DNA from 2 places in the Afipia sp. P52-10 genome. Region 2 is predicted to be linked to the other one. Evidence: predicted binding sites of a transcription regulator. Region 2 holds the regulator's gene; the other holds the start of a gene.
What was found. Region 2 encodes LexA, which represses DNA repair genes until DNA is damaged. Its sites were predicted from a motif close to TGTTCNNNNTGTGTTCNG; they were not measured.
Positions count from the first base shown of each region.

Region 1 (12,169 bases), 540 kb from region 2:
ATGGATATGGCCCCTGCGCACGCGAAGATTGACATCGTGAACCGCCACGAAGCCGGCGAATTCCTTCGTCAGCCCGCGGGTTTCGAGAATAAACTCGCCGCTCAATCAGCATTCCCCTTGCAACCTCGCGGCCCAGCGTCGAGCCGGAAGAGGTTCCTTAAACGCACATCCCTTCACCGCATCCCGTCTTGCGCGGGGGTGGAGCTTTGGCTCTCGGTCGAACGCGGCTGGCGAAATATGCGTTGAATATCAACCGCACTGCAAGCCGTATTGCTGGGCAAGATTCACCCTTTGTCGTCCTCCATTAGTGGTAGACGGTTCCGCCCTGAGCGTTTCATCACGCAAAAACAATCGTTTGGTGCATGAAATCGGGCGAATGCCTGTCCTTGTGGCGACGGCCTCAAGCGACGGGGATCAGGCTTCCGGCAGCCCTGCGTGCATCCCGCCGAATTGACTGCGAATGCCGGTCGCATGCGCCAGCCGTCGCCGCCGCAGAGTACGCACGGGCACGGTTCCGCGCGTTTGTCGCGGCGAATGGCCTCGCCGCACTCGATCAATTTTCTCGGCCTGACTTCTGTCCATCGTCAACTGAATCGACTAAGCACAGCTGCTCTCATCTTTCAGTCATTTCAAAGCGGCCTTCGCGTCGCTCAAATGGTTTTGTCATCATGCATTTTGAAAGTGCCACGCCATCTATCGTGCGATCGATTCGTCAGCGTGATTTTCTGAACGAGTGGATTCGTCTCTATATGCGGACGCAGCAGCTTCCGGTTCGCAATGCATTCCTGCCCGCCCGGATCGAAGATGAGATGCCCGAGCTGGTGTTCTATGATGTCGAGACGGTCGACGGCGTGCCGCATTATCGCATCACCCATGAAGGCGACCGACTGATCGACTCCTACGGCGTCTCAGGAATCGACCGCGTGCTCCAGGAGACGATCGACCCTGCCGTGTGGTTCTATCTGGAGCCGATCTATCAAACCTGCATCGCGACCCGTCTGCCGATCTATACGATCTTCAATGTCGACGACATCGAAGGCCGCCGCGTCGACTATGAGCGTCTGCTCCTGCCGTTCGGCGAAGCAGGCAGGGTCATCAACATGATCGCATCGCTGAAATCGATCTCGTCGGAAGGCCGCTTCGTCAACAAGGACCTGATGCGACCGGCCGATCACGATCCGCAATACACCCTGCGCGCGGTAATCGACCGCGATCTCGTGCATCGGATGCCGCCGCGACGCGGCGGCGACGACAACGTGATCGACATGTGATCAAAACGACGCAGGCAACCAACGCAAGCTGGACACGCGAAAGGCCCGAGCCGGCATCACCGGATCGGGCCTTCGCTATCATTATCTGGCACGTAGCAGCGTCGTGTCGCCGGTTCAGACGACCGACGACATGCCACCATCGACGTTGGTGGCAGTGCCGGCGATGAACCCGCCCTGCTCGGATGCCAGGAAGCAGGCGATGTTGGCGAATTCCTCCGCCTTGCCGGGCCGGCCGAGCGGGATCGTCTTCGCGCGCTGCGCCATGTACTCGTCGATCGGGATGTTGGCGCGCTTGGCCGACTGCACATGCTGATCCGCCTCGATGATACCCACCAACAAGGCATTGACCAGCACGTTATGCGGCGCGCCCTCGCCTGCCAGCACCTTCGTCAGCGCCATGCCGGCGGCCCGCGTCACCGAGGTCGGCGCGCTGGCCGCCCGCGGTGCCTTGGCGCCGATATTGAGCACGTTGATGACGCGGCCCCATCGCCGCTCCTTCATCTGCGGCCAGACCAGCCGTGTCATGCGGATCGCTGCAAACAGTTTCTGGTCGAGATCCTCCTGCATGCGCTCGTCGGTGAGCGTCTCGAACGCCCCGGCGCGCGAGACGCCCGCATTGTTGACCAGGATGTCGACCTTGCCGAAGGTCTTCATCGCCTCGTCATAGATGCGCTTCACCTCGTCAGCCTTCGACACGTCGCCAGCGACACCTGCGATCTTGCCGCGCGCATTGCCGCCCTTAGTGGACGCGGCACCTGCGGCGATCGATGCCACCGCCGCGTCGAGCGCCTCGCGGCCGCGGGCGCAGATCATCACATCTGCGCCCGAGTTCACGAACCGCGTCGCGATCGCATAGCCAAGTCCCTTGCTGCCGCCGGTGACGATGGCCGTACGGCCTGCGAGAGAAATTTCCATGACGTTCCTCCAGGATTGACGGGGTTATGCGGCAGCAACTTCGGCAAGCGGCGGGGCGCTTAGCACCTTGCAGTCCGCGGCGAAGGTCAGCGGAGCGTCGGTGCGCGCCTGCAGCTCGTCGCGGGACAGCCCTTCGGCAATCTCGCGCACCAGCACGCCGGACGCATTGATCTCCATTACCGCCAGATCGGTATAGATGCGCTTGACGCAGCGCTGGGCCGTCAGCGGCAGCGTACACTTCTTGACGATGCGGGCACCGCCGGAGCGCGTGTTGTGCTCCATGATGACCCACACAGACTTCGCGGCTGCGGCAAGATCCATCGCGCCGCCGACCAGCGGTCCTTTGTTCGGGATCTTCATGTCCCAGTTAGCGAGGTCGCCATTCGCCGCTACCTCGAACGCGCCGAGCACCGTCACGTCGATATGGCCGCCGCGGATCATCGAGAACGACCACGGCGAATCGACGATCGCAGCACCCCGCCGCAACGTGATCTGCCGGCTGCCCGCATCGACGAGGTCACTGTCGGCAGCCTCCGGCGAAGCAAGCGGGCCGACGCCGATGACGCCGTTCTCTGACTGGAAGAACACGTCGAGTCCGGCCGGAACGTAATCGGCGACCGAGACCGGCAGGCCGAGACCGAGATTGACGAGCGATCCGTCGGTGATGTCCTGCGCAGCGCGCCATGCCATCTGGCTACGATTGAGCGGCTTCATTTACTTGGCCTCCGGCGCAACGAAAACACGATCCACATAAACACCCGGGAGCTGCACGCGCTCGTGCGGCGTTGGCTCGCTGCGGAATTCACGCACCTCCGCGACCGTCAGCTTCGCCGCAGTCGCCATCGCCGCGCCGAAGTTCATCTGCGCGAAACGGAAGGTGAGGTTGCCATAAGTGTCGGCGGTGTCCGCTCGGATGATAGCGAGGTCGGCGGTGATCGCCTGCTCCAGCACGTATTCACGATCCCCGAATACGCGCACCTCCTTGCCTTTCGTCAGGTCGGTGCCGACGCCGACCGGCGTGAAGAACGCCGGAATGCCAGCGCCGCCAGCGCGAATCGCTTCTGCGAAGGTGCCTTGTGGCAGGCACTGCAACTCGATCTTGCCTTCCTTCCAGAGCTTCTCGAACGGCGACAGCTCCTTGCCCGGACCGCGCGCGGCGCTGCAGATCACCTTGCGCACGAGGCCTGCCTCGATCAGCTCATGGGTGAACGACAACCGATGGGTCGCCGAGTTCACCACCAGCGTCAAGTTCTTCGGCGCGCGCTTGACCAGTTCGCGGATCAAGACGTTCGGAAATCCGGCGCCGCCGAAACCCGAAATCATCACGGTCGAACCGTCGCGGACATCCGCCAGCGCTTCTTGCGCGGAGCCGACATGTTTATTGATAGGCATAGTTCTCCAAGCCTTTGGCGTCGAGCCGCGTCCCGCTCAGTGAATCCGGTCAGCGTAGGGACGAGGCTCCCGCGTCGTTTTTCGCATCGCGCTCTGATCGCAAAACCGGTTCACACTTTTGCGGAGCGCACGCTCAGTTGTTTTTCATTCGCCGTTGAGAGCTCCAGCCGGTCGGCCGGTCACGAGGCGTGTCGCGAAAAGACATTAGGACATTGCACTCCATCGGCACAAGACAAGCCGCGTTCCGCGCAAAGGACTACTGCGACAACCAGGCACTTCTCTTGCCGCCTGACGGCACGAAACGCCGTTGCGCGCGCCGATGCATCGCTCGCATGCAGGGCTTCATCACGCCTTGGCTTTTCGGACGTCGACTTCGGCCTTGTAAAGTTCGGGCTTGAAACCGACCAGCAGCTTGCCGCCAAGATCGAGCACCGGACGCTTGATCATCGACGGTTGTTCCAACATCAGCGCGATCGCCTTCGTCGCGGTGAGCCCTTCCTTCTGCGCATCAGACAGTTTGCGGAAGGTGGTGCCAGCGCGGTTCAAGAGCGCCTCCCAGCCAAGCTGCTTGACCCAGTTCTCCAGCCGCTTTTTGTCGATGCCGGCGGTCTTGTAGTCGTGGAAGTCGTAGGCCACGCGATGGCTGTCGAGCCAGGCACGTGCCTTCTTCATCGTATCGCAGTTCTTGATGCCGTAGATCGTCGTCATGCCATCGTTTCCTGTTGCGCGATGATGTCGCGCTGAGCTCGTGGTTTGCTTCCAACATGGGACATCTGGCGCAGCAAGCCGACCTGCACATGGCGGAATCAACGAACCTTCAGCAGCATATAACGGCGTGGCGTTTGGGATGTGATCCGCTCCGCTCGATTTACACCGCCGTTCTGTCCACAGGCACCTTGCCGCCCCAGCACGAACCAATCGCGACAGCTTGACAGTCAAAGAGCGGCTTCTTAGATAACTTTACGGTTATATAAAAGGCTCAGCTTCCATGACTCCGTCCGAGCGCCTCGACCTGACCTTCGCCGCCCTCGCCGACCCGACGCGGCGCGCCATCATCGCCCGCCTCGCCTCGGGCGAAGCGTCGGTGAGCGAACTCGCCCAACCGTTCGCGATGAGCCAGCCGGCGATCTCGAAACACCTCAAGGTGCTCGAACATGCGGGCCTGATCTCGCGCAGCCGCGAGGCGCAGAAGCGTCCCTGCAAAATCGAAGCCGCCCGGCTGCAGGAAGCCAACCAATGGCTTGAACGCTACAGCGCGTTCTGGAATGCAAGCCTCGACCGGCTCGAACTGATGCTCGGCGAAGACGCCGCAAGGCCTGCCGCACCGAAGCGCGCGCCGCGCAAACCGAAACGCTGAACCCCGCAATCGCCGCACGCACCCATCAGCAGTCCTGCAGCGGCCAGCGGCCAAGTTCAATGTAGCGCGTCTGCCCTTGCAGGCTGTGGATCAGAACGAACTCCCGCACGGTCCATCGCATCGTTTCGATTTCGTGCTCGGGTACCAGCACCCGGTCGTATAGAAGCGTCATGTGCGGCGTGAAGTGGGAGTTCACCCGCGAAAGCCCGCTGCGCGTCAGGGCCAGTCCCAATGTGCGATGGAACGCACTCAGCGCAACCACATCACCACCGGCGCGTAAGACGAACGGACGCCTCGGCCGCTTGGTCCAGAAACTCACGGCCCGATCGAACACCACGTCAAAGACCGGAGCCGAGATCGAAGCCGCCGCGGTTCTGGCCATGGCGACGACGTCACCCGGCAGGCCGGAATAGGGACCGAAACCATGCAGCGAAACGTGAAATCGGTCCGGCGCGAATACCGCGCCCCGCAAACCGAGATCGGCACGACAGCGCTTCGCGAGTTCGATGATCGCCGGACAGCTCTCGCGCGGCGGCAGCAGCGCGAAGAATACGAAATCGTCAGCGAGCGGATGCTCAAAGGCCAAAGGCAATTGCAGCGGCGAATTACGCATGAATACAGCCATCCTCCAAAAGAACATACCATGAACAAAATTGTCACGCAAAGACGGAGCTGAACCTTTCGCGTCCTCTCAATACTTAGGTATTGACCTAAGTATTGATTTGATGGATAAGCGCTGCACTCAGGAGCTGATCATCGTGACGCCGCAAGCCAGCGCATCCGCCCCCAACCCGCAGCAGATCGACGGCGTGTTCCGCGCTCTGTCCGATCCGACCCGGCGCCATGTGCTGGAGCGGCTGAGTCAGAGTTCGGCGTCTGTCAGCGAGCTCGCCGCCCCATTCGAAATGGCGCTGCCGTCCTTCCTGCAGCACCTGAAGATCCTGGAAAGCAGCGGCCTCGTCCGTTCGACCAAGACCGGCCGTGTCCGCACCTACGCGCTCGCAGCCGAGCAACTGAAGCTCGCCGAGGACTGGCTGACCCGGCAGCGCCGGTTCTGGGAACGCCGCCTCGATCAGCTCGACGCCTACCTCCTCGAACTCAAGGAAAAGGAACAACCATGACCCTCCCCTTCAAGATCGACCCGAAGCTGGACCTCGTGCTGGAGCGGGAGATCGACGTGCCGCGCGAACTCATCTGGAAGGCGTGGACCACACCGGAACACCTGAAACAGTGGTTCTGCCCGAAGCCGTGGATCACCACCCACTGCGAGATCGATCTGCGTCCCGGCGGTATCTTCTCGACGGTGATGCGCTCGCCGGAAGGCCAGGAGTTTCCAAACCTCGGCTGCTACTTGGAGATCGTTCCGAACGAGCGGCTGGTGTTCACCGACACCCTGCTGCCAGGTTACCGCCCTTCGCCGAAGCCATTCTTTACGGCCGTGCTCCATCTGGAGCCGAAGGGCTCAGGCACGCGCTACACCGCAATCGCGATCCACGGCAACGAGGAGACGCGTAAGAACCACGAGCAGATGGGCTTCTACGATGGCTGGGGTACGGTGGTCGATCAGATGGTGGCCATCCTCAAGCAGGAGCAAGGACGCGCCTGAACGGATACGCTTGCAGCACCGCTTTCGGCAACCGGCGTCACCTCGCCGGTTGCACGAGAGCAACGCGCGGTCGGAGCACGACGGACTATTCAGAAAACCGCTGCCACTGTTCGCTTGCGCCTTCCTTACCCGACCAGTTCGCGAACCATTTTGCGCGGAGCACCGCTGGCCTGACCGGATAGCGCTCGTCGAGAAAGTCGGCCCGCCGGATACGGTCCATGCGGAAGGAGCGAAACTCCTGACGCAGTTCGCACCAGCCGACCAGCAGCCGCGACGCGTCAAAGTAAGCGATCACCGTCGGCCAGATCACTCGCTCGGTCTCCCGGTCTTGGTTGTCGCGATAGACCAGGGCGATCTTGCGCCCGGCCTTCACCCAGGCGCGCGCTTGCGCGACGTCGATCGCGTCAGGCGGGATCCGCCAGCCCGGCGGCGTACGCGCCGTCGCGTCGAGAATCAGCGGCCGCAGATTCTCCGGGATCGCCACCGCGATCTTCGCGATCAGGTCGCGCGCGGCACGGGCGAGCGCGACGTCGCCGTGGCCCGCCACCCACTGCGCGCCGAGCACCGCCGCCTCTATCTCGTCCGATGTCAGCATCAGCGGCGGCAGGTCGAAGCCGCCCTCCAGCACGTAGCCGATGCCCGCTTCGCCGCGGATCGGCAGCCGCTGGCCGATCAGCGCGGCGATGTCGCGATAGACGGAGCGTTTCGAAGTCTCCAGCTCCTCGGCGATGGCGGCAGCCGTCACCGGCCGGCCGGAGCGGCGGAGAATTTGAATGATCTGGAACAGGCGGTCAGCGCGTCTCATGAAGCGACCCTAGCAGTGGCATGCTGACAGCATGGTGGCAACAGTCCTTCAGTAGGGTGGCGACAGTGAACAAACCATGGACCCAACAATGCTGAAGACTTACACGGGTAGCTGTCATTGCGGCGCGGTCCGCTACGAGGCGGACATCGATCTCGCGACCGGCACCGGCCGCTGCAACTGCTCGATCTGCAAGAAGACCCGGAACTGGGCGACGATCGTCAAGCCAGACGCCTTCCGCCTGCTGACGGACGAAGACGCCCTCGCCGATTATCAATTCGGCTCCAAGAGCGCGCACCACCTGTTCTGCAAACATTGCGGCGTCCGCCCGTTCGGACGCGGCGACATCCCCGAGATCGGCGGCGCCTATGTCGCGATCCAGGTGGCGACCCTCGACAACGCCGAACCGGACGAGCTGATCGAGGCCCCGCTCAAATACTTCAACGGCCGCGACAACGACTGGTGGTCCGAGCCCGACGAAACGAGGCACCTGTGAGCACGCTGACGAACATTTTTGAAGCGACGCTCGGGCTATTCGCCAAGCTGCTTCACAAACAGGATCGTGGTCAGACCACTATTCCATTCCTCATCGGGATAGCGGCCTGCCTCCGCGTAACCGCGAGCGGCATAGAAAGCACGGCTTCCTTCATTGAACGTGTCTGTTTCCAGCCGCACGGCAGGAAATCCGGCGCGCGCGATCGCTCGCTCGGCGACATCCATCAGCCGCCCGCCGATCCCCCGGCGGGCGAAACGCGGACGGACATGCAGCGCCTCGATGAAATCGTCGTCCCAATGCACAAACCCTGCGACCTCGCCCGCAAGCTCGGCGAGCCAGAAGGCAAGTCCATGCCGCGCGACATACGTGTCTCCGTGCGCCGCACGGAGATACGCCTCTGCAGCAGCCACTGAGATGTTCGGGCGCCAGGTGCTCTCGAACGTCTCCTGCAGCACTTGGCTCAGCGCTGCGCGATCGGTCGGACCCGCCTGGCGAATGACGATCGGAATCGTCATGGCTTGCGCTCTCCTCAGCGCGGTCTGATGTCAGTGCGGCGATCGCGAGTATTGCGTTCCCGGCCGGATATCAGCCTCAGCCACGGACCAAGGTGGAAAGCGCTCATCAACACATACATCGTCATCATTCCGTTCAACATGGATGCATCCTGTCCGTTCGAGCAGAGCAGATCGGGCTGGTCGCCGCCATAGGTCGCCACCGCCATGACGGCGAAGGCCGGCGCGGCGGCGAGATGCAGCCAGCGCGTTGCCGTTTTCAGGACGGCAACGTCGCGGCTTTCCGCCCCAGCCGCATCAGACCGCGCGCTTGCAGATGGCATGGCCCCTCACCCGTTGCCGTACTCGTCATGGCGGCGCCACCAGATGCCTGCCTCGTTGCGCCCCTTGGGAGCGCGATCGAGCCAGGCATACGCGCCCCAAATGCCATCCACACCGCGCGCGTAAGCCGAGTAGCAATGGTAGATGACATCATCCTCGCGCACGAACGCACTCATGCCCGGACGATCACGGCTGTAGGCGGCGACATCTGTTCCGCAGGAGGCCGCGAGCTTCTCCTCGGCCTCTATGCCGCCGCCCGGCTGGCCGGCACGCCACTCGCGTTCCGGCTCGCGCCGATAGTTGTATTCGATCGCGCCCTGGCGCTGCTGCTCCTCGGAGAACCAGACGTTGAAGTCGGGATTGAAATCGCTGCCCGCCGACGATGCCCAGGGAAACGTCCATCCCATCCGCCGCTTGTAAGCCTGCAGTTTCTCGAGCGGGGCGCGCGACACCGCCCACAGCATGACGTCGTGATTGGCCAGATGCACCGCGAAGCCGTTGAAGCCGTCCGCAATCATCGAGCATGAGGGACAGCCCGCGGCCCAGTCCGGCCCAAACATGAAGTGATAGACGATCAACTGCGACCGCCCCTTGAACAGGCCTGCCAGCGATACGCTGCCCTCCTCGGTATCGAAGTGGTATGGCTTGTCGATTCGCACCCACGGCAGCGCCTGACGGCGCCGCGCCAGCTCGTCGCTGCGCCGCGTCAGTTCCTTCTCGGCATCGAGCAGCGCGAGCCGTTCCGACAACCACTGCTCTCGTGTTCCCGTCGTGTGTTTCATACCTTCACTCCTTGCCATGTAGCCTTCGCCGTTCGTTCGCGATACGACGTGACGTGCTGTCATGTGGTCAGGCTAGCGCCGGCCTGCGGACCGGCGAGAGTGACAAGTGTGACGGGATTTCGATGGACTCGATGATCACGGCCGCTGCGCGCGCGCTCGCCGCAGGCGATCCGATCGGCGCCTTGAAGCGGGTCGCGCTGCGCGACGACGCGCCGGCGCTGGCCCTGCGAGGCATCGCCATGGCGCAGCTCGGCGATTTGGTGCGCGCGCGAGCGCTGCTGCGCCGGGCCGCCCGCGCCTTCGGCGCGAGGGAGGCCGTCGCCCGCGCCAGATGCGTCGTTGCCGAAGCGGAAATTGCACTGGTCTCGCGTGATCTGGACTGGCCAGCCAAGATGCTCGAAGCGGCCCGCATGACTCTCGAAGCGCACGACGACCAGCTGAACGCTGCCCATGCCCGGCATCTCGAGATTCGCCGGCTGCTTTTGATCGGACGCCTCGACGAGGCGGAGCAAGCGCTTGCCGGAGTGGCTTCGGCATCCCTGCCGCCGGCGCTGAGGGCTGCGCAGGAGCTGATCGTTGCGGGGATCGCGATCCGCCGCCTCCGGGCCAAGACCGCTCGCGCAGCCCTGACGCGGGCTCAGCGCGCGGCACGCAACGCCCGGATTCCCGCGCTGAGCGCGGAGATCGATACCGCAACCCTCGCCCTGAACACGCCCGCCGCCCGTCTGATCGCAAAGCGCCGCGAACGATTGCTGCTGCTTGGGGATGTCGAAACGCTGCTGGCGTCCAACGCGCTGATCATCGACGCCTGCCGCCATGCCGTCCGCAATGGAGGCACGATGATCCCGCTTGCGCGGCGGCCGGTGCTGTTTGCGCTCGCTCGCGCGCTGGCGGAATCCTGGCCCGACGACATCTCACGCGAGGCGCTGCTCGCGCGCACATTCCGCGCCAAGCATGCCGACGAGTCGCACCGCGCCCGGCTGCGGGTCGAGATCGGACGCCTGCGCGCGGTGCTGCGGCCGCTCGCCGGTGTCAGCGCCACCAAGCAGGGATTCATCCTGGTGCCGCGACGGGTCCGCGAGGTGGTCGTGCTGGCGCGGCCTGTCGAGGACGAGCACGCGGCGGTGCTCGCCTTTCTTGCGGACGGAGAGTCATGGTCGAGCTCGGCGCTGGCGCTCGCTCTCGGCGCCAGCCAGCGCACTGTGCAACGCGCACTCGATCAGCTCGCCGCGGCAGGCAAGGTGCAACCCTTCGGCCGTGGGCGCGCACGGCGATGGATGACCCCGCCGGTGCCTGGATTCACGTCCGCATTGTTACTCCCTGCACCGCTGCCGGGTGGCTAGGATCGTTTCAGGCAACAGACAACAGGGATGCCCTCTATGAAACGATCAGCAGCCGATATCATCCAAGAATACGGTCCCTTTCCAAGCTCCGATCAGGTGCATGGCGTAACGTTCGATGGCCAGCACGTTTGGTTCGCGTCCGGAGACCGGCTCAATGCCCTCGATCCGGCGAGCGGAAAGACGGTACGCGCGATCGAAGTCGCCGCGCATGCAGGCACGGCCTTCGACGGCCGCCATCTGTTCCAGATCGCCGAAGAACGGATCCAGAAAATCGACCCGAAAACCGGCCGCGTGCTTGCTACCATCCCGGCGCCGGGTGGCGGCGGCGATTCAGGCCTCGCATGGGCTGAAGGCACGCTCTGGGTCGGTCAATATCGCGAGCGGAAGATCCATCAGATCGATCCCGATACCGGCAACATCCTGCGCACCATCCCCTGCAGCCGCTACGTCACCGGCGTCACCTGGATCGATGGCGAACTCTGGCACGGCACCTGGGAAGGCGATGAAAGCGATGTGCGGCGCATCGACCCGCACACCGGCGACGTGCTCGAACGGCTCGACATGCCGCCCGGTGCCGGCGTATCCGGCCTCGAGTCGAACGGCACCGACCAGTTCTTTTGCGGCGGCGGCAACAGCGGCAAAGTACGCGTCGTGCGCAAGCCGAAGCGCTGACTGGCGACATCCGCCTGGACCGGGATGCAAGGCCATCGCGCCTTCAACGGATGGCCGCGCATCCTCGAAAATACATGCTGGCAAGGCCGTTCGTGCCTGACTTCAGCGGCAACAGCACGGCCACGTCATGCCGACGGCCCCCACGCGATCGCTTGCGCCAACATGCCCGAGCAAAGGCCGCATCAGCCTTGACAGGCATCTGGCCAAATGTTCTCATTATGTTCTTTTCGGAGGCCTGACGAAGAAGGTCAGGCGAATACATGTATTTCGAGCACTATGGGGGATTGCAATGGGGCTGCCAGGATTGCGGCGCGTAGGGTTGGCTGCAATGATTGTCGTGGCGATAGTTGCGACGTTTATCTCTTTCAGCACCAGCGGCTTTACGCAAACCCCGCCGGGCCGGATCGACGAGGCGTTGCAGAATATCACGACCTTGGTCCGGCCAGGCAAGGTTGGCTACGCGACCTTCTGGGACGGCAACAAGTACGTGCAGTGCCGTCGCCTGCCGAGCCGGGAAATGCGTTGCGAAGCAGCCGGCACCGTCATGCAGCCCTCGCTCGCGAGTGTGTTGCGCGGTGACAAGCTGACAGGGCTGACGGCGCTGGGGTGGACCCTCGATCCGAGCTTCGGCAATTACGCGCGTGCATTTCCGGCGGATATGCCCACCGCAGAGATGACGGCTCATATCTTACGGACGTTG
Region 1 covers NZ_AZSJ01000007.1:178,486-190,654, reverse strand. The annotation lists gene X566_RS18125 (ABC transporter ATP-binding protein) at 1-105, opposite strand, end outside; gene X566_RS24800 (hypothetical protein) at 363-1,271, shown strand; gene X566_RS18115 (SDR family oxidoreductase) at 1,386-2,186, opposite strand; gene X566_RS18110 (3-oxoacid CoA-transferase subunit B) at 2,211-2,900, opposite strand; gene X566_RS18105 (CoA transferase subunit A) at 2,901-3,578, opposite strand; gene X566_RS18100 (ArsC family reductase) at 3,924-4,286, opposite strand; gene X566_RS18095 (helix-turn-helix transcriptional regulator) at 4,567-4,935, shown strand; gene X566_RS18090 (2'-5' RNA ligase family protein) at 4,961-5,548, opposite strand; gene X566_RS18085 (helix-turn-helix transcriptional regulator) at 5,694-6,056, shown strand; gene X566_RS18080 (SRPBCC family protein) at 6,053-6,541, shown strand; gene X566_RS18075 (YafY family protein) at 6,627-7,346, opposite strand; gene X566_RS18070 (GFA family protein) at 7,435-7,839, shown strand; gene X566_RS18065 (GNAT family N-acetyltransferase) at 7,875-8,354, opposite strand; gene X566_RS18060 (hypothetical protein) at 8,369-8,674, opposite strand; gene X566_RS18055 (DUF899 domain-containing protein) at 8,681-9,454, opposite strand; gene X566_RS18050 (hypothetical protein) at 9,577-10,797, shown strand; gene X566_RS18045 (PQQ-binding-like beta-propeller repeat protein) at 10,834-11,469, shown strand; gene X566_RS18040 (hypothetical protein) at 11,597-12,169, shown strand, end outside.
Region 1: the regulator LexA is predicted to act here: its motif matches at 5,568-5,585, upstream of X566_RS18090 (2'-5' RNA ligase family protein).

Region 2 (12,169 bases):
TTCACCGATCCGCCATACAGGATGCGGATCGCCGCCCCCTCGCCCGCGAACCGTGAGCTAAGCTTTTCACGAATAAAGCCATGGACTTGCTCGACATCCTTCACAGTCGGTGTCAGACCCGTGCCGATGGCCCAGACCGGTTCGTAGGCAACCACCAGGGTGTCGGCCGTGGCGTTGTCCGGTACCGACCCGTCGAGTTGTCGGCCGACGACCTCCAGGGTCTTGCCGGCATCGCGCTCGGCCTGTGTTTCACCGACGCAGACGATCGCGGTCAGGCCGCCGCGCCAGGCTGCCTGCGCCTTCGTCTTAACGACCGCATCTGTTTCGCCGTGATCTGACCGCCGCTCGGAGTGGCCGACGATCACGAACCACGCGCCGGCATCCCTCAGCATTTCGGCTGAGATATCGCCGGTGTGCGCCCCCGACGGCGCCTGATGACAGTCCTGGCCGCCGATCGCGACGACGGAGCCGCGCGCGCGGGTCGCAAAGGCCGTGACCAGCGTCGCCGGCGGACAAATCAAAAGATCGACCTTGGGTGCTAGGGGCGCAGATGCAGCGATAATCGCCTGAAGTTCGGTGCTCGAGGCCGCCAAACCATTCATCTTCCAGTTGCCCGCGATCAGCGGTCGTTGCTTGCGTCCGGCCATGTTCAGTCCCATTCCATTCGTCCATGCGGCGTTAGCAGAGGCCCGGTGGCGAGGCCAGCGGCGTTTTGCCCCTGCCCACGGGCTTCTGCCCGATGGTTGCGGCAACCATCGGGCATCTTTATTATCCTTGAACAATCATAGCGATACCGCTTAAGGCATCGTTCTTTCACTCCTGAACAACGTTGGATCTATGCTTCGAGGAATTCGTACCGCCTCATCGGGCTGGCTCGGCAAAACCATCATGGCCATCGTGATGGGCGTCCTGATCTTCTCCTTTGCCATCTGGGGCGTCGCCGACGTGTTCAAGGGCTTTGGTCAATCCACGGTCGCAACACTCGGCAAGTCCGAGATTTCGATCGACCAGTTCCGCCAGCTCTACAACGACCGCCTGCAGATGATCGGCCGCCAGATCGGCCGGCCACTGTCCTCGGCACAGGCGCGGGCGTTCGGGCTGGACCAGCAGGTGCTGCAGCAGTGGGTGCTTGAATCGACCCTCGACGAGGCCGCCCGCCGCATGGGTCTTGGGCAGTCAGATGCCGATATCGTCCGCACCATCCAGTCCGATCCGAACTTCGCCGGCGTGACCGGCAAATTCGATCCGCAGCGGTTTGCCCAGTTGATCCGTCAGTTCGGCTACAACGAGCAGCGCTACATCGCCGAGCAGCGCAAGGTGTCGCTACGGCGGCAGATCGCCAACACCATCTCCAGCGGCATCGAACCGCCGAAGGCGCTGCTCGACGCGATCCAGCGCTATCGCGACGAGACCCGCTCGGTGGATTATCTGCAGCTCGGCGCCGCGCAGGCCGGCGACATCGGCGAGCCTTCGCCGGAAGCGCTTGCAAGCTATTTCGAGGAGCGCAAGGCCCTGTTCCGCGCGCCTGAGTACCGCAAGATCGCGGTCGTCATGCTGACGCCGCAGGACCAGGCGAAGTGGACGGACGTTTCCGACGAGGAAGCGCGCAAGGCGTTCGAGCAGAGCAAAGCGCGCTACGAGACGCCGGAGAAGCGCCAGGTTCTGCAGATGGTGTTTCCGACCATGGACGAGGCCAATGCGGCGCGGGCGAAGCTGACCAGCGGCACCTCGTTCGAGGATCTCGCCAAGGAGCGCGGCCTCAATCCATCCGACTACGATCTCGGCCTGGTGACGAAGGCCGGCATGCTCGATCAGGCCGTTGCGGATGCTGCCTTCACGCTGCCGCTGAACGAGATCAGCCAGCCGGTACAGGGCCGCTTCGGCGTCGTCCTGACCAAGGCCAGCAAGATCGAGCCCGGCGTGACCGCCTCGTATGACAAGCTCGCACAAACCATCAAGAGCGAGATCGCGATCGATCGGGCCCGCAACACCGTGCGCGACCTTCATGACAAGATGGAAGACGAGCGCGGCGGCGGCGCGAGCGTCGCCGAGGCCGCCCAGAAGGTCGGCCTGCCGGTCGTAACGATCGAGGCGGTGGACCGCTCGGGCCGCGCGCCGGATGGCGGACAAGTGTCCGGACTTCCGCCCGGTATCGATGTGGTCAGCGCAGCCTTCACCGCCGATGTCGGCTCCGACAACGATCCGCTCCAGCTCAACCGCGGACCCGGCGATTCCGGCTATCTCTGGTATGACGTGCTGGGCGTCACCCCATCGCGCGAGCAGACCCTCGACGAGGTGAAGGACCGCGTGCTGGCCCGCTGGCGCGACGACGAGATCGACAAACGCCTGCGCGTGAAGGCCGACACCCTGGTCGAAGAGCTGCGCAAGGGTGCCAAGCTCGCCGACCTGGCGCAGCGCTCAGGTGTGAAGGTCGACACCGCCAAGGCGTTCAAGCGCGGCGCGACCGTAACCGGCATCAGCCCGGCCGGCGTCGAGGCGATCTTCACGACCAACAAGGGTGATGCTGGCCAGGCGAATGGCGCCAAATCCGGCGAACGGGTCGTCTTCGTCGTCACCGACATCGTCGAACCGGCGATCGATATGGCTTCTGCGGAAAGCAAGGAGTTGCGCGACAACGTCCAACGCACCTCCTCTGACGAGCAGATCGCTCAATTCGTCGCCAAACTCGAGCAGGAGCTCAAGCCGTCGGTCAATCAGGCCGCGTTGGCGCAGGCCACCGGCGCCACGGCTGCGAACTGATCCGGTCCGGACATTTCGTCCGCTCAGCCCTGCGCGGCGATGGCCCCGCAGGGCTGTTTTCTCAGTGACGGGAAAATGCTTTATGGCATGGCGGCTGGCTGACGGTCGGTTGCTGGACTTGAGCTTGGACTGACCTTGGACCTGGCTTGGACGCACGACGGACGATCTCGCGATGGACGATCTGAAGACTCTCATTGGGAAGGTGGCGACCGGCGCCCCGCTGACGCGTCAGGAGGCCGCCGACGCGTTCGACCGCATGATGTCCGGTGAAGCCACCCCCTCGCAGATGGGCGGGCTATTAATGGCCCTGCGGGTCCGTGGCGAGACGGTGGACGAAATCACCGGTGCCGTCTCCGCGATGCGCTCGCGCATGCTCCGCGTCACGGCGCCGAAAGAGGCCGTCGATATCGTCGGCACCGGCGGCGATGGCTCCGGTTCGGTGAACGTCTCGACCTGCGCTTCCTTCGTCGTTGCTGGTGCAGGGGTGCCGGTGGCCAAGCATGGCAATCGCGCACTGTCGTCGAAGTCCGGCGCTGCCGACGTGTTGAGCGCCCTTGGCGTCAAGATCGAGCTCACCCCGGACGAGGTCGGCCGCTGTATCCGCGACGCCGGCATCGGCTTCATGTTTGCCCCAACCCATCATCCGGCGATGCGCAACGTCGGGCCAACGCGGGTGGAACTCGCGACCCGCACGATCTTCAACCTGCTTGGGCCGCTGTCGAACCCTGCGGGCGTGACGCGGCAGATGGTCGGCGTGTTCTCGCGGCAATGGGTGCAGCCGCTTGCCGAAGTGCTGCGCAACCTCGGCGCCGAATCGATCTGGGTCGTGCATGGCTCCGACGGGCTCGATGAAATCACGCTGAGCGGACCGACCGCTGTCGCAGCGCTGGAGAACGGCCAGATACGCACCTTCGAGATCACCCCGGAAGATGCCGGCCTGCCGCGCGCCCATGCCGATGCGTTGAAGGGCGGCGACGCGGCCGCCAATGCGGTGAGCCTGCGCGGCGTGCTCGAGGGCAAGCCGAGCGCTTACCGCGACGTGGCGCTGTTGAACGCGGCCGCTGCGTTCGTGGTCGCAGGTCATGCAAAGAATCTGAAGGAAGGCGTCGCACTCGGTGCGAAGTCGCTCGACAGCGGCGGCGCCATGGAACGGTTGAACCGCCTCGTTGCGGTCTCAAACGGCTGATACAGGATTGGACGAACCGGGCTTGCCGCTGATGACCGACATCCTGACCAAGATCGAAGCCTATAAGCGCGAAGAGATCGCGGCCGCCAAGCGCGCCCGCCCGCTCGCCGCCGTCGAAGCCGCTGCCAAGGCCGCCCCTGCCCCCCGCGGCTTCGCCAACGCGATCCGCAAGACGCTCGCGCGTGGTGAGTATGCACTGATCGCCGAGATCAAGAAGGCATCGCCATCGAAGGGTCTGATCCGCGCCGACTTCGACCCGCCACAGCTTGCCCGTGCCTACGAGGCGGGCGGCGCGACCTGCCTGTCGATCCTGACCGACATGCCGTCGTTCCAAGGCAGCCTCGACTATCTCGTCGCCTCGCGCGCGGCGGTCTCGCTGCCGGTGCTGCGCAAGGATTTCCTGTATGACACCTATCAGGTGGTGGAGGCGCGCGCGCATGGTGCTGACTGCATCCTGATCATCATGGCGGCCCTAGACGATGCGGCGGCCAAGGACATCGAGGACGCAGCGTTCGCGCTTGGCATGGATGTTCTGCTCGAAGTCCACGACCGCCCCGAGCTCGATCGCGCGCTGCGGCTGCGCTCGCCGCTGCTCGGCGTCAACAACCGCAACCTGCGTACGTTCGAAACGACGCTTGCGACCAGCGAAGAGCTCGCGCCGCTGATCCCCAAGGATCGCATCGCGGTGGGCGAAAGCGGCATCTTCACACCAGCCGACTTGACGCGGCTGTCGCAGGTCGGCATGGCGACTTTCCTGGTTGGCGAAAGTCTGATGCGGCAGACCGACGTCACTGCGGCCACCCGCACGCTGCTGGCACGCGAAGCCGGCCGCGCCACTGGCAGACGCTAAACCGATGGCGCGGAGCTCCAAAGCGCCGAACTCCCTCACGCATATCGATGCCAAGGGCGAGGCGCGCATGGTCGACGTCTCGACCAAGCTTTCGACCGAGCGGATCGCTGTCGCCGAAGGCGCTGTCGTGATGCAGAAAGCGACGCTGAAGCTGATCCTCGAAGGCAATGCCAAAAAGGGCGACGTGCTCGGCACCGCACGGATCGCCGCGATCATGGCTGCCAAGCGCACTCACGAACTGATTCCGCTCTGCCATCCATTGCTGCTGTCGAAGGTCGAAGTCGATATCCAGCCCGACGCAAAGCTGCCCGGCTGTCGTGTGCGCGCCACCGTCAAGGTCTCCGGCCAAACCGGTGTGGAGATGGAAGCGTTGACCGCCGTCTCGGTCGGCTGCCTGACGATCTACGACATGGTGAAGGCGGCCGATCGCGGTATCCGCATCGAAGCGATCCATCTGGTCGAAAAGAAGGGCGGCAAGTCCGGCCACTTCAAGGTGAAGGGATGACGCCATGGCGTTGATGCCGCTCGCCGACGCGATCAGGTCAGTGCTCGAAGGAGCAGCGGGTCTGCCGGAGGAATACCTCCCGCTGGAGGACGCAGCAGGCCGCGTGCTGTCACAGAACATCAAGGCGCTGCGCACGCAGCCGCCGGACGACATGTCGGCGATGGATGGCTATGCCGTGCGCGCCGTCGACGCCATTACAGGCGCGACATTGAACGTCATCGGGGAAGTCGCCGCAGGACGCCCTTTCGACCGCATCGTCAATCCGGGCGAAGCGGTGCGGATATTCACCGGCGGCGTCATCCCGCCGGGAGCCGACGCGGTGGTGATCCAAGAGGATACGGTCCGCGATGGCGCGACGGTCACGGTGAACGAAGCCGCGACGCCGGGCAAGCACATCCGCCGCGCCGGGATCGACTTCCGCACCGGCGAGGTCCTGCTGAAGGCCTCGCACCGATTGCGGGATCGCGATCTCGCACTTGCGGCGGCGATGAATCATCCGACCTTGCCCGTCCACCGCCGTCCGAAAGTCGCCCTGCTCGCCACCGGCGACGAACTGGTCATGCCTGGCACGGCGCCGGGCCCCGGCCAGATCGTCTATTCGAACGGCTATGCACTGCGGGCGCTGGCGCGTCACGAGGGCGCAGACGTGATCAATCTCGGTATCGCCCGCGACACGCTGCCTGAGACGACCGCAGCGATCCACCGCGCGATCGACGCAGGCGTCGATGTGCTCGTCACGACGGGCGGCGCCTCAGTCGGCGATCACGACCTTGTCCATACGGCGCTGAAGGCCGAAGGCGTGGACATGGCCTTCTGGAAGATCGCGATGCGGCCGGGCAAACCGATGATGCATGGCCGCCGCGGTTCCCTGCGCGTGCTCGGCCTGCCCGGCAATCCGGTCTCATCCTACGTGTGCGCCATCCTGTTCATGGCGCCGCTGATCCGCGCCCTGTCGGGTCGCCAGGATGTCGCCTGGCCGATTAGCGAGGCCGCGCTCGGGCAGGACCTGCCCGCCAATGACCAGCGCGAGGACTATCTGCGGGCCTCGCTGGCGTGGCGTCCCGGTGGCGTGCCGATTGCGACGCCGGTGAACCATCAGGACAGCTCCCTGCTTGCGAATCTCACCCGCGCTGATGCACTCATCATCCGGCCGCCCCACGCCCCGGCGGCTCTCGCGGGCACCCCATGCCGGATTCTGCAGCTCCCGATCTAGGATTTTTCCAGACGTTGACCGGAAATTAAGAGCTTGCGGAACACATATCGAACATATAGTGTCTGTTCATGATTTGTTTCTAGGCCTTGTCTCAGGCTGGAACGGGAAACGATCGAAACCGGGTTGGCCCACGTTCGCGCACAGCCGGATTGGGCCGACATCATTTCGGGGGACTGGTCGAGATGCTTACGCGCAAGCAGTATGAACTTTTGCGGTTCATCAATGAACGGTTGAAGGAAGCAGGCGTGCCGCCCTCCTTCGACGAAATGAAGGACGCGCTGGACCTGCGCTCCAAATCCGGCATCCACCGGTTGATCACGGCGCTCGAGGAACGTGGGTTCATCCGCCGCCTGCCAAACCGGGCTCGTGCCATTGAGGTCATCAAGCTGCCGGAACAGTCTGCAGGCGGTTTCGTCGGGAATGGCCGGCGCGGTTTCACCCCCAACGTCATCGAGGGCAACCTGGGCAAGGTGGTCCGCACGGCCTCCGAGGACGACGGCGGGCGCCCTGTCGCCATTCCGGTGATGGGACGGATTGCCGCCGGTACGCCGATTGAGGCCCTGCAGACCCGCAGCCACACGATCAACGTGCCGCCAGAGATGCTCGGCTCGGGCGATCACTACGCCTTGGAGGTGCGTGGCGACTCGATGGTCGAAGCTGGGATTCTCGACGGCGACGTCGCCATGATCCAACGCACTGATGCCGCCGACACCGGCGATATCGTCGTCGCCTTGATCGACGAGGAAGAGGCCACGCTGAAGCGCTTCCGGCGTCGCGGCGCCTCGATCGCGCTCGAGCCGGCCAATGCCGCCTACGAGGTGCGCATCCTGCCGCCCAACCGTGTGCGGATCCAAGGCAAGCTGGTCAGCCTGTTCCGCCGTTACTGATCCTCAGGGGGCAACGCATCCGGCGAGGGCGTTGCATCGACCGGACGTGGCGCTTCGCTTGCTGGCGACGTTCTGTTTGCCGATAAGGGAGCCTCAGCTTCGCTGGTAAGAACAGTGGTTTGCGCTTCCTGACGCGCCCATGGCCGGTCGCTGCCGGCCGGCCTGACGACCTCGACGGCGAAGTCTCCGGCGCGGGCATAAAGCGCGACGCTGCCCTCACGCTCCAGACGCTCGCGATCGAACACCATCGTCTGGCACGCCTTCGGCGGCTGACGGGCCGTGACGATCACTGCCGCCTTTTCGCAATCGTCCGCGAAACCGTCCGAACGCATCGTCAGCGCAACTTTGCGCCCATCCGCCAACTGCGCGACGCAGCCCGCCGCATCGCAGCCGATGCCGTCTGTCAGCGTGCCGTCATCCGGCGCCCGTCTGTCGGCATCAGCCGCCAGCCACTCGCGCACCGCAAATGCGTCTCTCTTCGTTTGCATCAGCCGCATGCGGCCATCGGCGGCGCGAACCGCCACGCTTTGTCCGTCAGCGGAGATCAGAATATCTGGCTGCTGGGCCACCCCCACGATGGACGCCGCAATCAGCATGAGAGCGGCCCCCGCCCAACGAAGCTGCGTCTTCAACAGAGCCATGGCGACGAGCCCGGCAGTCGCCAATAGCAACGCGCCCATCCCGAACGCGGGAACGCGCCCGACCGATCCGGGCAACGCCGTTACCCACTGCGCGACCGCGACCATCCAGCGGATACCCCAGCCCATCATCGTCCAGAAGATGCCGTCGAACCCGAACGGAATCGCCAGCAGTCCGAGCAACCCTGCCGGCATGACAAATCCCGACACGATCGGCATCGCCGCCAGATTGGCCAGCACGCCATAGGGGGTCGCCCGGTGGAAATGGAATGCCGCGTAGGGCATCGTCGCCAGGCCCGCGACCAGCGAGGCCAGCAGCAGGATCACGATCTCACGGCCGCCCCACAACACCCAGCGCGGGACCGCCATGTCGTCGGAGACGGAGAACAGCGGCTGTTCGCGATCCATCAGCGCGACAAGTCCGAGCGTTGCGGCAAACGACATCTGAAAGCTCGGATGCACCAGGGCCTCCGGCGCGATCAGCATCACCACGAGCGCAGCGACAGCCAGCGTCCGGAAGGTCACGGCGCGGCGATCGACCATCACCGCGAGCAGCACGATGGCCGTCATCAGGAACGAGCGTTGCGTCGCCACCTCCGCCCCCGATAGCAACAGGTAGAAGGCCGCAGCAACGAGGGCCACAGCCGCTGCCCATTTCTTGATCGGAAAACCCACCGTCAGCGAGGGAAACAGCGCCAGCAGCCCGCGGACGGCAAAGAAAACCGCACCTGCGACGATCGCCATATGATAGCCGGAAATCGACAGCACGTGGCCAAGCCCGGATACGAACATCGCCTCGTTGACGGGCGTGGAGATCGCATCGCGCTTGCCGGTCAAGAGCGCCGTCGCGATCGCGCGCACGTCGCCCGAAAGGGACTGGCGAATGCGCGCATCGATCGCATCGCGCATGCTGCTGATAGCCGCCGCATAGCGCAGCCCCCAGCCACCCTCTTCGGGCTTCGCGAGCGGCTTGATCGCGCCCAGCACGAATCCCGATGCGCCGATCCGCTGAAAGTAGATGTCGCGGGCGAAGTCGTAACCGCCGGGGCGCAGCGCCGTGAACGGCGGCGACAGTCGCGCCTTCAGTTCAACGTAACTGCCGACCACCGGCGCGGTGCCTTTCTTGACCGAAAGCCTGACCCGCTCCGGCGTGACCGCAAGATCGCTCGAGCGCGCGGGCTCGAACCGATCCACACGCAGCACGAAGCGATCGCTCCGCTCGCGCTCTTCGCGCACCTCGACGAAACCGCTCATCGTTACTGCGAAGACCGGTTTGGCGAGCACCGGATGCGCAATCCGTATGGTCTTCAGGCTCGCAGTGGCAAACCCCGTGGCCGCTGCCGCAATCAGCGCGAGGACCGGAAACCAACCGGTGCGACGCAGCCCGAATGCGGTCGCTACAAGCGCTGCAGCCACCGACGCGACGATCCAGGCGATCGGCTCCCGCGCCGCTCCGAAATAGGCAGCGACGCCCGCACCGAACGCGATGGCGATCCATGGAAGAAGCTGCATGCGGGCGCGCTCGGCAGCGAGCTGCCGCCGAATCCACGCGGCAAAGCGGTCCAAACCGCCCATCGCAGCAGCAAACCAGGGAAGCTCACGCCAGCCCCACGCCCATGCCGTGGCGTTCGGACGCCAGACCCAAGCCCTGCTTTGCCCTCTGCCCCGCTCGACCACGCAAAACTCCCGTCACGTCCCGTGACTGGCAGCACTGTAGCAAGCCGGCGGCCTCAGGTCTTGCCGCCGACCTCCTTGGCGAAGGTGTCGCGCAAACCAACCGTCCTGTTGAAGACCGGGTGACCCGGCTTCGAGTCGGGATCACGCGTGAAATAACCGAGCCGCTCGAACTGCATAGGCTCCAGCGAATTGCTCTCGGCGATCGACGGCTCCAGCCGCGCGTCGCGCAGCACCTCGAGCGAATTCGGATTGAGATCGGCGGCGAAATTGGCCGCGTCCGGCGCGGACTTGGTGAAAAGTTGGTTGTAGACGCGAACCTCCGCCTGCACGGAATTGGCTGCCGGGACCCAGTGCATGGTCGCCTTCACCTTGCGCCCGTCCGGCGCGTTGCCGCCACGGGTTTCCGGATCATAGGTGCAGCGCAGCTCGACCACCTGGCCGGCAGCGTTCTTGATGACGCTGTGGCATTTGACGAAATAGGCGTAGCGCAAGCGAACTTCCGAACCGGGCGATAGGCGGAAGAACTTCTTTGGCGGGTTCTCCATGAAATCGTCCTGCTCGATGTAAAGCTCGCGGCCGAAGGTGATGCGCCGCGTCCCCGCGGCGGGATCGTCCGGATGATTGACCGCCTCCAGTTCCTCGGTCTGGCCTTCCGGATAGTTCTCGATCACGACCTTCAGCGGCCGCAGCACTGCCATCCGCCGCGACGCCGTTTTGTTCAGCACCTCGCGGATCGAGAATTCGAGCATCCCGACATCAACGACGCTGTTGGCCTTGGCCACACCGATCCGCTTGACGAAGTCGCGGATCGCCGCCGGCGGCACGCCCCGCCGCCGCAGGCCCGCGATGGTCGGCATGCGCGGATCGTCCCAGCCCGAAACGTGTCCGCCGCGCACCAGTTCGGTGAGCACCCGCTTCGACAGCAGCGTATAGGTGATGTTCAGACGCGCGAATTCATACTGGTGCGGCTTCGACGGTACCGGCAGCTTGTCGAGAAACCAGTCGTAGAGCGGGCGATGATCCTCGAATTCCAGCGTACAGATGGAATGGGTGATGTGCTCGATCGCATCCGACTGGCCGTGCGCATAGTCGTAGCTCGGATAGATCGACCAGGCCTTGCCGGTCCGCGGATGGGTCGCATGCAGGATGCGGTAGAGCACTGGATCGCGCAGGTTGATGTTGCCCGAGGCCATGTCGATCTTGGCGCGAAGCACGCGCGCGCCGTTCGGATATTCGCCCGCCCGCATCCGGCGGAACAGATCGAGGTTCTCCGCGACGGAACGATCTCGAAACGGGCTGTTCTTGCCAGGCTCGGTCAGGGTGCCGCGGTTGACGCGCATCTCCTCCTGCGACTGGTCATCGACATAGGCCAGCCCCTGCTCGATCAGGCTCTCCGCCCAGACGTAGAGCTGTTCGAAATAATCGGAGGCATAGAACAGGTTCTGGCCCCAGTCGTATCCCAGCCAGCGGACATCGCGCTGGATGGCGTCGATATACTCCTGCTCCTCCTTGGCCGGGTTGGTGTCGTCGAAGCGCAGGTGACAGCGCCCGCCGAACTCCTCGGCGATGCCGAAATTCAGCGAAATCGATTTGGCGTGGCCGATGTGCAGGTAGCCGTTCGGCTCCGGCGGGAAGCGTGTGACCACGCCGGCATGCCGCTGGGCTTGCAGATCAGCCGCAACGATATCGCGGATGAAATCGCGTCCTGCCTCTGCGGCGCCTGCGTCCGCTGCCTTTGCCACTGCCATCAAGTCTATTCCAGGTTCGCCACGAGGGCTCGAAAACGAAGGTCTATCTGCCAAATCCGCCCGCCGGAGCCAAGCCCTGCCGCCGCAACGAAAGCTTTTGTTATACACCGGTCCGCGCTATTGAGTGCGGCGATCCGGGGCGCCCCCACTGCAAAACGTGCCGGACATGCGTACAAGCCGAAATTGTGCCGGAAATGTCTGTTTCCGGTGACTGACAGACCCGATGCAAACTCCCGCCACGCGATCGTGGCGCGTTTCGCCCGGAATACGACCCACCCCTCAGCAGCCACCTTCCGCCCAATATGACCAAACCCATCGTCACGCGCTTTGCTCCCTCGCCCACCGGCTTCCTGCATATCGGCGGAGCGCGCACCGCGCTGTTCAATTGGCTGTATGCGCGCGGGCGCGGCGGAAAGATGCTGCTGCGGATCGAGGACACCGATCGCGAGCGCTCCACCAAGGAGGCGATCGACGCCATCCTCGACGGTCTGAGGTGGCTGGAACTCGATTGGGACGGCGACGTCGTCTACCAGTATGCGCGAGCCGAACGTCATCGCGAGGCCGTCGCGCAGTTGCTCGCGGCCGGCAATGCTTATCGCTGCTACGCGTCGCCCGCCGAACTCGACGAGATGCGCCAGAAGGCGCGCGCCGAGGGACGGACCCGCCTTTACGACGGGCGCTGGCGGGATCGCGATCCGGCCGAAG
Region 2 covers NZ_AZSJ01000007.1:720,945-733,113, forward strand. The annotation lists gene tpiA (triose-phosphate isomerase) at 1-647, opposite strand, end outside; gene X566_RS20645 (peptidylprolyl isomerase) at 838-2,760, shown strand; gene trpD (anthranilate phosphoribosyltransferase) at 2,933-3,946, shown strand; gene trpC (indole-3-glycerol phosphate synthase TrpC) at 3,978-4,796, shown strand; gene moaC (cyclic pyranopterin monophosphate synthase MoaC) at 4,801-5,301, shown strand; gene glp (gephyrin-like molybdotransferase Glp) at 5,306-6,514, shown strand; gene lexA (transcriptional repressor LexA) at 6,697-7,401, shown strand; gene X566_RS20675 (ComEC/Rec2 family competence protein) at 7,395-9,551, opposite strand; gene X566_RS20680 (glutamine--tRNA ligase/YqeY domain fusion protein) at 9,770-11,464, opposite strand; gene gltX (glutamate--tRNA ligase) at 11,767-12,169, shown strand, end outside.